2 regions of the Streptomyces sp. NBC_01089 genome follow, and region 2 is predicted to be linked to the other one. Evidence: riboswitches for the same ligand, from Rfam matches in the RefSeq annotation. Region 2 holds a riboswitch; the other holds the start of a gene.
What was found. A riboswitch is a leader RNA that binds a small molecule or an ion and turns the genes downstream of it on or off. The one in region 2 is predicted to bind thiamine pyrophosphate.

Region 1 (5,045 bases), 2.8 Mb from region 2:
GAGTTCGGGCCGCACACCGACACCGCGCCGGGCACCGTACCCAACCCCGAGCTGGCCGCGGACTGGCGCACGGCGCTGCCCCGGCAGCTGGCGGACCTGATCGCGGCCTGGCACTCCCCCGGCGCCTGGGAGGGCGAGACGAGAGCGGGCGGTTTCACCCTGCCCGCGGTGGTCGCCGGACGGATCGCGCTCAACGAGCTGGTGGTGCACGGCTGGGATCTGGCCCGCGCGACCGGGCAGCGGTACGCCCCGGACCCGGCGAGCCTGGGTGTCTCGTACGCGCTGCTCGGGCAGCCGGACAGCCCGACACGCGCTCCGGCCTTCGGCCCGGCCGTCGAGGTCGCGCGGGACGCCCCCTTCGTCGACCGGGTGATCGGACTCAGCGGGCGCAGCCCGGACTGGAAGCCTTAGGTGCTGTGCGGGGTCCGGTGGCGGCGCAGCCTGAGGGGTGCGTAGACGACGAGCGCGGTCAGGAAGGCCACGTAATAGGCGAGGTCGGCGCCGTGCAGTGCGGAAGCCACCGGGCCGGTGTAGAGGCCGGTGTTCATGAACGGCACCGCCGCGGCGAACGCGGCGCAGAACGCCACCAGGGCGGGCCGGCCGGACCGCGTACGGACGCTCTCCGTGGTCGGGTCGACCGGTTCGCCCCTGCGGCCCCGGGCGAACCAGTCGACAGCGACGACGGCGACGAAGCCGGGGATCCAGTAGCCGACGAAGAGCAGGACGTTCTGGAAGCGCGCGGTGGTGTCGGCGGCGTGCATCCACAGCACCAGCGGGAAACCGAGTACGGCGGCGATCGCGGCCGCGACCGGGCGCGGAACGCGCAGCCCGATGGTCTGCAGGGCCAGTGAGCCGCTGTAGTCGTTCATGGCGTTGCTGCAGAGGGCGGCCAGCGCCACGGCCAGCAGCCCCAGCGCGCCGAGCACACCGCCGCCCAGCAGCCGGTCGACACCCCGGGCGGTCTGGTCGGTGAAGACGGCGGCCCCCCACAGCCCGAGCGACTGCACGGCCACGAAGGAGACGCTGACGCCGAGGAGCGTGTACCAGAACATGCGCGGGCGGGAGGTGTTCTGCGGCAGATAGCGGCTGAAGTCGCTGGCGTACGGAGCCCACGACAGCGCGAGGCTGAGCGCGATGGTGCTGGTCAGGATGAACGCGCCGGCGCGGTCGGCGCCGTGTGCGCTGCCTGCCGCGGTGTGGACGCTGTCCGGCAGCCTGAAGGCCAGGGCGACGAAAGCGGCGGCGAGTACGAAGGTCATCAGCTTCTGCAGCCGGTGGATCGCCTCATAGCCCAGTACGCCGAGCGACCCCTGCCCCAGCATCATCAGCAGCACGCCGAGCCAGAACGGCCAGCCGCAGAGCCGGGCCAGCGCGTCCCCGCCGAACAGTCCGATGAGCGCGTCCCAGGCCACCGACGACAGCCACTGCAGCAGGCCGGGCACCGTGACGGACCGGCCGAACGCGAGCCGGGCCAGGGGCAGTTGGCCCGCACCGGTGCGGCTGCCCCAGGTCCCGAGGTACGCGGTGGGCACGGCGCCGAGCAGGGTGCCCAGCACCACGGCGGCCAGCGCGGTGGGCAGGTCGAGGCCGAGGGCGATACCGACGGTGCCGGTGAAGACCCCGGTCATGGTCAGGTTCGGGGCGAACCACACGGTGAACAGCCGCCCAGGGCCGCCGTAGCGGTGGTGGCCGGGCACCGGCGCGATCCCGCGGGCCTCGATCCGCAGGTCGCCGGGCTCGGCGGGCATCCGGCCGTCGAAGACGGACTGCGGTCCGGTGGCCGGTGTGCTGCTGGGAGCAGGTGGCAATGACATGAGCGACATCCCTCCGCCAGTACTAACTGGTTCAGGTTCGGCGGGTGTGATCTCAGCCCCTGGGCGGGGCACCCCGTGTCCGTTACGCTGCAAGGCTAACGCGCGGCGTCACGCCGTCCGCGGTGAGGGTGGGCGGCCGCGCGCGGCTCAGCTGGTGAAGAAGTCGCTGACCGCTGCCGAGAACTGTGCGGGCTCCAGGGCGTGCACGGTGTGGCCGACCGGGATCGTGATGACCCTGGAGTCGGGGATCCCCGCCGCCATGTCGGGGATCCGCCCCTGCGGCATGGAGCTGTCCGGGCCGCCGGTGACGATCAGCGTCGGGGCGACGATCTCGCCGAGCCGCTCGGCCCACTCGGGGCTGGGGCGCCCGATCTCGTTCCTGATGGCGGGCACCACGTTCCAGTCGTAGTCGACCGGCCCTTCGGGACTCGCGGGTTCGGCCATCTCCCTGGGGTACGGCGGCGGAGTCTCCTCGAGGACGAGCCGCTCCACCCGGTCCGCGTGCTCCTGGGCGAGCAGATAGGCGACGACACCGCCCATGGAGTGGCCGACGACCCCGACGCGCTCCAGTTCCAGTTCGTCGAGGAACCCCAGGACGTCGTCGCGCATGAGCTCGAACGAGTACTCGTCCGGCCAGTCGCTCTCTCCGTGTCCGCGCAGGTCCAGGGCGTACACCCGCCACTCGGCGCCGAGCGCCCGGCCGGTCTCCTCCCAGGTCGCGGACGAGCCGCCGAGCCCGTGCAGCAGCACCACAGGCGCGCCGAAGGGGTCGCCCCAGGCGCGGTATGCGAGCCGTACGTCGCCGACATCGACCACGGAGTGATCGTCGGCCGCTGAGTGATCGTCCATACCGCAGACGCTACAGCGCGCGGCACGGCCCCTACGCCACGTCGCGTACGGAAGCGACTTGGCCACCTAGAGTCACATCAGGGCAAAACCCGCTATTCCCCCTGACCGGATCGAACCTGATCGCACACGATTCGCTCAACTCCCCTGTCCTCAGGGGTGTACGACCCTCCGGGCAGCTGATAGGAAAGCTTCCTAACAGAACACCGACGCACCAACTCCCCCTTGGAGGACCGGTGAAAGCCCCCCACCGCACCACCGCTGGACGCAGCAAGAGGATCATCACGCGCACCGTGCTCGGGCTGGCCCTGGTAGCCGTACCGGCCACCGCCCACGCCGCCAACGCCCCTGCGCAGCCGGTGAGTTCGCACAGCTCTCAGCAGGTGGCCGCCGCCGCGACCGGACTCGACGACCCGGCGAAGAAGGAGATCGCCATGAAGCTGGTCTCCAGCGCCGAGAACTCCTCGCTGGACTGGAAGGCCCAGTACAAGTACATCGAGGACATAGGAGACGGCCGCGGCTACACCGCCGGCATCATCGGGTTCTGCTCGGGCACCGGCGACATGCTGGACCTGGTGAAGCTCTACACCGACCGGGAGCCGGGCAACCCGCTCGCCAAATACCTCCCCGCGCTGGAGAAGGTCAACGGCAGTGACTCGCACTCGGGGCTCGGCTCGGCCTTCGAGAGCGCCTGGAAGACCGCGGCCAAGGACACCGCGTTCCAGACCGCGCAGAACGACGAGCGCGACCGGGTGTACTTCGACCCGGCCGTCAAGCAGGGCAAGACGGACGGCATCGGTGTCCTGGGCCAGTTCGCGTACTACGACGCCATCGTCATGCACGGTGACGGCGACGACAAGACCAGCTTCGGCTCCATCCGCAAGAGGGCGCTGGCCAAGGCCAAGACCCCGGCCCAGGGCGGCGACGAGACCACGTATCTCAACGCCTTCCTCGACGCCCGCGTCTGGGCGATGCAGCAGGAGGAGGCCCACAGCGACACCAGCCGGGTCGACACCGAGCAGCGCGTCTTCCTGAAGAACGGCAACCTCGACCTGCACACACCGCTCAACTGGAAGGTCTACGGGGACCCGTACAGCATCGGCTGACCGGGCTGCCGCTGCCGACAGGCGGGGCGCGTTCTGCACCAGTGGTGCGGAACGCGCCCCGTATGTCATGCCTCGGTCACTCACGCCCTGGGCGGGCACGCGCCACCGTCAGTGCAGCGCGGCGGCCGCCTTGGCGACTGCCTGCTGTGTCGCGTTGTCCTCGGCGGCCGGTTCCTCAGGGCCCTCCGGGGCTCCGGCGTCCTTCCTGCGCCCCAGGTGGTTGAAGGCCAGGTTGAGCACGATGGCCACCACACACCCGGTGGATATGCCCGAGTCGAGCACCACCAGGACGTTCTTCGGGAACGCGTGGTAGAAGTTCGGCGCCGCGATCGGGATCAGGCCGATACCGAGCGAGGCGGCGACGATCAGGGCGTTCTCACCCTTCTCCATGGCCGCGCCGCCCAGCGTCTGGACGCCGCTGGCGGCGACCGAGCCGAAGAGCACGACCCCGGCACCACCCAGGACCGGCAGCGGTACGAGGGCGATCGCGGCCGCTGCCATCGGACAGAGACCGAGCAGGATCAGGATCCCGCCGCCGGTAGCCACGACGTACCGGCTGCGCACCTTGGTCATCGCCACCAGGCCGATGTTCTGGGCGAAGGCGCTCGCCATGAAGCTGTTGAAGAACGGGCTGATGAAGCTGGACAGGGTGTCGGCGCGCAGGCCCCCTTCGATGGTCCGCTCGTCGGCCGGACGCCCGACGATCTTGCCGAGCGCCAGCATGTCGGCGGTCGACTCGGTCATACAGACCAGCATCACGATGCACATCGAGATGATGGCGGAGACCTCGAACTGCGGGGCGCCGAAGTGGAAGGGCGTCGGGAATCCGATCGGGTCGGCGTTGCGCATCGCGTCGAAGCTGGTCATGCCCATCGGTATCGCGATGAGCGTACCGACCACCAGACCGAGCAGGATGGCGATCTGCTGGAGGAAGCCGCGGAGCAGTTTCCGCAGCGCCAGGACGATCACCAGGGTGAGTGCGGCCATCCCGATGTTCTTCATCGAACCGTAGTCGGCGGCCCCTTCGGTGCCCTGCGCCCAGCCGAACGCGACCGGCAGCAGCGAGACCCCGATGAGGGTGATGACGGTGCCGGTGACGACCGGCGGGAAGAACCGGAGCAACTTGCTGAAGTACGGGGCGAGTATGAACCCCAGCACGCTCGCGACGATGATCGCGCCGAAGATCACGGCGATGCCGTCGTGTCCGCGGCCCTTGCCGATGGCGATCATCGGGCTGACACCACCGAACGAGACACCGTTGACGAACGGCAGACGGGAA
Region 2 (5,045 bases):
CCCGACCACCCACCGGAGTAGCACCGGGGACACCCGTGGAGGTACAGCCGGCGTGCTCAGTCGGCGATCGGCAGATACACCCTGTTGCCGCTCGCCGCGAACTCCTTCGACTTCGCCGCCATCCCCGACTCGATCTCCTCCTGGCTTCCGCCGTGTTCACGGCGGATGTCCTGGGAGATCTTCATCGAGCAGAACTTCGGCCCGCACATGGAACAGAAATGCGCGGTCTTCGCCGGCTCGGCCGGCAGCGTCTCGTCATGGAACTCCCTTGCCGTGTCGGGGTCGAGAGCGAGATTGAACTGGTCCTCCCAGCGGAACTCGAAGCGTGCGTCCGAGAGCGCGTCGTCCCACTTCTGCGCGTCCTGGTGCCCCTTGGCGAGATCCGCCGCATGCGCAGCGATCTTGTACGTGATCACGCCGGTCTTCACGTCGTCCCGGTTGGGCAGGCCCAGATGTTCCTTGGGCGTGACGTAGCAGAGCATGGCCGTACCCCACCATGCGATCATCGCCGCCCCGATGCCGGAGGTGATGTGGTCATACGCCGGGGCCACGTCCGTGGTGAGCGGGCCGAGCGTATAGAAGGGGGCCTCCTCGCAGATCTCCTGCTGGAGGTCGATGTTCTCCTTGATCTTGTGCATCGGGACGTGACCGGGACCTTCGATCATCGTCTGTACACCATGACGTTTGGCGATCGTGTTGAGTTCCCCGAGGGTGCGCAACTCCGCGAACTGCGCCTCGTCGTTGGCGTCCGCGATCGACCCCGGCCGCAGCCCGTCACCCAGTGAGTAGGTCACGTCGTAGGAGGCCAGGATGTCGGAGAGCTCTTCGAAGTGCTCGTACAGGAACGACTCCTTGTGGTGCGCCAGGCACCAGGCGGCCATGATCGAGCCGCCGCGCGAGACGATCCCGGTCTTGCGGCGCGCGGTGAGCGGCACGTACCTCAGCAGCACCCCCGCGTGCACCGTCATGTAGTCGACGCCCTGTTCGGCCTGCTCGATGACGGTGTCCTTGTAGATCTCCCAGGTCAGCTCCTCGGCCTGGCCGTCGACCTTCTCCAGGGCCTGGTAGAGCGGGACCGTGCCGATCGGGACGGGGGAGTTGCGCAGCACCCACTCGCGGGTGGTGTGGATATTGCGCCCGGTGGACAGGTCCATGACCGTGTCCGCGCCCCATTTGGTGGCCCAGGTCATCTTGTCCACCTCCTCCTCGATGGAGGAAGTGACCGCGGAGTTGCCGATGTTGGCGTTGACCTTCACCAGGAACCGCTTCCCGATGATCATCGGCTCGATCTCCGGGTGGTTCACGTTGGCCGGCAGGACCGCCCGGCCCGCGGCGATCTCCTCCCGTACGACCTCGGGAGAGACGTTCTCCCGGATCGCGACGTACTCCATCTCCGGGGTGATCTCCCCGCGCACGGCGTACGCGAGCTGGCTCACCGCGCGCCCCTCACGCCCCCTGCGGGGCTGGCGGGGGCGGCCGGGGAAGACCGCGTCGAGGTTACGGAGCCCCCCGCGCGGTGAGGTGTGCTTGATCCCGTCGTCCTCGGGGCGGGCCGGGCGGCCCGCGTACTCCTCGGTGTCGCCGCGGCCGATGATCCAGTTCTCCCGGAGCGGGGCGAGCCCGCGCCGTACATCGGTCTCGACGGTGGGGTCGGTGTACGGGCCTGACGTGTCGTACAGCGTCACGTCCTGCCCATTGGTGAGGTGCACCTGCCTGACGGGCACCCGGAGATCCGCGCGCGAGCCCTCGGGGCCCGCGACATATCCCTTGTGCCAGCCCGGCTTGCGCTCGTCCTGGTCGGTGGCAGGCGTGCGTGCATCCACTGTGGTCATGAGACCTACTCCCTACGCCGGCATTACCCGGTAACAGGTTCGGCGGTCGGCGCAGCTCTCAGCAGATTGCTGGTCAGCGCCCTCTCAGCCCGGTGCTCCGAGCTCCCGCGTGTGCAAAGGTGCCCCCACGCTAACGCCAAGGACCGCGGACTGAACAGAGGGCCTCCCCGTTCTTGCGATGATCTGGCGGTGACACCACTCCCGGAACCGCCCCCCGGCGGGCACAGCCATACGCACGGTCACGGCCCCGCCGCGCCCGTGTCCCAGCATCTGCGCAAGGTCATCGCAGCGGTGCTGATTCCCTTCGCGGCGGCGGTTGTTGTCGGTCTTGCGGTCTTCTGGCCGGGTGGCGCGCCGCATCATGACCGCAGTGGTGTCGGGTTCGACCGGCAGACGCAGCAGGGCGAAGTAGTGGCGATGGCTGCGGTGAACTGCAAGGACGTACAGGGCGGCCAGTCGTCGGCCGGCGGGGGCGCGGACGGGGGCACCGGCGGGGGCGCGGGTTCGAGCGGTGGTGAGGGCACGGCGGGGCAGCGGACCGGTGCCGGTACGGAGGCCGCGCAGAACACCGGGTGCAAGAAGGCGAAGATCGAGGTGACCAGCGGCAAGGACAAGGGCCGCACCTTCACCGAGATCGTCCAGCCGGATTCCCCGCGCCAACTGCACCAGGGGCAGGGCGTGATCGTGGCGTACGCCCCGGACGCGCCCCATGATCTGCAGTACTCGGTGTCCGACGTGGACCGGAAGTTCCCGATGGCGCTGCTCGCCGGGATCTTCGCGCTGGTGGTCGTCGCCGTGGGCCGGCTGCGCGGGCTGATGGCGCTGGTCGCGCTGGCCGTCAGCTTCGCGGTACTGACGCTCTTCATCCTGCCCGCGATCCTGCACGGGTCGAATCCGCTGGTCGTGGCTGTGATCGGGGCGAGCGCCATCATGCTGATCGCGCTCTACACCTGCCACGGTCTGACGGCGCGGACCTCGGTCGCCGTCATCGGCACGCTGGTCTCACTGATGCTGATCGGGCTGCTCGGTTCCCTCTTCATCGGCTGGGCGAGCCTGACCGGGAACACCGATGACAGCACCGGGCTGATCCATGGCCTCTATCCGCACATCGACATGAGCGGGCTGCTGCTGGCGAGCGTCATCATCGGATCGCTCGGGGTGCTGGACGATGTGACGGTCACCCAGACGTCGGCCGTCTGGGAACTGCACCAGGCGGACCCCACGATGGGGGCGCGCGGGCTCTACCGGGCCGGTATCCGGATCGGCCGCGACCACATCGCGTCCGTCGTCAACACGCTCGTTCTGGCCTACGCGGGTGCGGCGCTGCCCCTGTTGCTGCTCTTCTCCATCGCGCAGAGCAGCGTGGGCACGGTGGCCAACTCCGAGCTGGTCGCGGAGGAGATCGTACGGACCCTGGTGGGGTCGATCGGCCTGGTCGCATCGGTGCCGGTGACCACAGCGCTCGCCGCGCTCGTGGTCTCGGCCGACCGTGCGGACCACGGGGCCGGCCGCCCGGCCCGCGGGACGGGGTGGGCGCTCCCCGGAGGGGGCATCGCGCGGAGCGGCGGGGGCCGCCGCCGCAAGCACTGAGAGGTCCGGTCTCCCTTCCGCAGCCCGTGCGCGTAGCACCGGTTCGGCTCGCGGCCTCAGCCCGCGTTCTCCTCCGCGAGGATCCGGCCGAGTGCCGCTTCCAGATGTCCGTCGAAGTCGCCCAGGCTGCGCTCCTCGCCGAGCGGGACGATCTTGTCGGTGCGGTCCAGGAAAGCGATCAGCGGGGCGCTGCCCGCCCGGAACAGCGCGCGGTCCGCCCCGACCTGGAGACGCAGATGGACATCGGCGAGACCCGACGGATCGCTGGGCGAGATGTGCACATCGCCGTCCCCCGTCGGGGCGTTGATCCCGTCGAGGAGCAGCTCGCGACCGAACGTCCAGGTCACCGGCTCGTCCCCGGGAAGGTGGAAGGTCATCCGCACCGCGTACGGATCACTCACCTCGTAGCAGAGCTCCACCGGAATGCGGAAGGAGAGCTCCTCGGAGACGAGGAAGCTCATCATGACCTCTGCCTGGACCGATTCGCGCATGTCCCTACCCCGCAGTAGACGCCGTGTTGGTTCCCAAGATGGCCGGGAATGTATCTCCAGGCCCTCTTGACGTAATCGTGCTGTAAGCGCAAACAGATCACAAGGAGTGATATTTCAGATACTGATAGAGAACGCAAGCGAATCGAGCAAAGCCCCAACCTCGGACCGTAACGTTTCAGCTGCAGAGAGCAACCGTACGTGCTGGTGGATGGGGCCGGAAACAGCCATCGCCGCGACACCTGAGCCGGCCGTGATCGGGATGGCCGCGCAGACGGTGCCGAGCGCGTACTCCTGCCGCTCGACCACCGGTTGTATCCGTTCCGCCGCGGCCGGCCTGCGCAGCAGGACGCACCGGTCACGTACCGAATAGCGGGTCAGCGGGCGCACCGGATGGCGGTCCAGATGGTCTCTGCGGGAGGCTTCGTCGAGCTGGCTCAGCAGACACTGGCCGAGGGCGTGTGCATGACCGGTTTCCCGGAAGTCCGCCCATTCCTCGACGGCGGGCGCGGCGGGAGTGTCGGCGACCGCGACGAGGTCGATCTCGCCCTCGTGGTACGCCGCAAAATAAATCGGTACCCCGAGCGCGTCCCGCCAGGAGTTCAGCGATTCGAGCAGTGTGGTGCGCCGGTTCCGCACGGCGCAGCGGTCGGCGAGCCGCTCGGCGGCTGCTCCGGGGACGAACACGCCGTTCTCCCGGCGCACATAGCCCTCGTGGGCGAGGGTGCGCAGCAGGTGGTAGGCGGTGGGGAGGGGGAGTCCCGCCTCCCTGGCGAGCTGTTTCGCGGGGGCTCCGCCACTGTGGGAGCTGACCGCCTCCAGCAGTCTGAGCGCGCGCTGCACCGAGCCGATCAGTGTCGGCGCAGCGGTGTCAGATGCTGTGGCCAAAGGGTCACCCCCAGCGTGCCGACGGCGGATCACAGGCCCGCGAGGGCTTCTCCCTCATGGGTCCCGCCGCACACAAATCCGCTGGTCAGCGCCTTTTCAGACAGGTTTCCCGAGGAGGCGGCGGGGATTTCTCACTGTAGCCACAGCCTCCGTCCGGCCGTGCGGTTTTACCGGCCCCGTCCCTCAGCCGGGCTAACGACCGCACGTTCAGTCGCTCTGTTCAGTCGGTCTGCCGGGTCGCTCTACC

Region 1: linked by a shared signal. The riboswitch ahead of OG510_RS06335 (purine-cytosine permease family protein) and the one ahead of thiC (phosphomethylpyrimidine synthase ThiC) in region 2 are both predicted to bind thiamine pyrophosphate.

The regions. Positions count from the first base shown of each region.
Region 1 is NZ_CP108660.1:1,423,191-1,428,235, forward strand. It holds gene OG510_RS06330 (TIGR03086 family metal-binding protein) at 1-411, shown strand, start outside; gene OG510_RS06335 (purine-cytosine permease family protein) at 408-1,814, opposite strand; TPP riboswitch at 1,806-1,900, opposite strand; gene OG510_RS06340 (alpha/beta fold hydrolase) at 1,962-2,663, opposite strand; gene OG510_RS06345 (chitosanase) at 2,897-3,766, shown strand; gene OG510_RS06350 (nucleobase:cation symporter-2 family protein) at 3,875-5,045, opposite strand, start outside.
Region 2 is NZ_CP108660.1:4,230,879-4,235,923, reverse strand. It holds gene OG510_RS18785 (hypothetical protein) at 1-21, shown strand, start outside; gene thiC (phosphomethylpyrimidine synthase ThiC) at 57-1,832, opposite strand; TPP riboswitch at 1,825-1,951, opposite strand; gene OG510_RS18775 (YibE/F family protein) at 2,016-3,422, shown strand; gene OG510_RS18770 (SsgA family sporulation/cell division regulator) at 3,479-3,913, opposite strand; gene OG510_RS18765 (IclR family transcriptional regulator) at 4,028-4,798, opposite strand; gene OG510_RS18760 (DUF5326 family protein) at 5,041-5,045, opposite strand, start outside.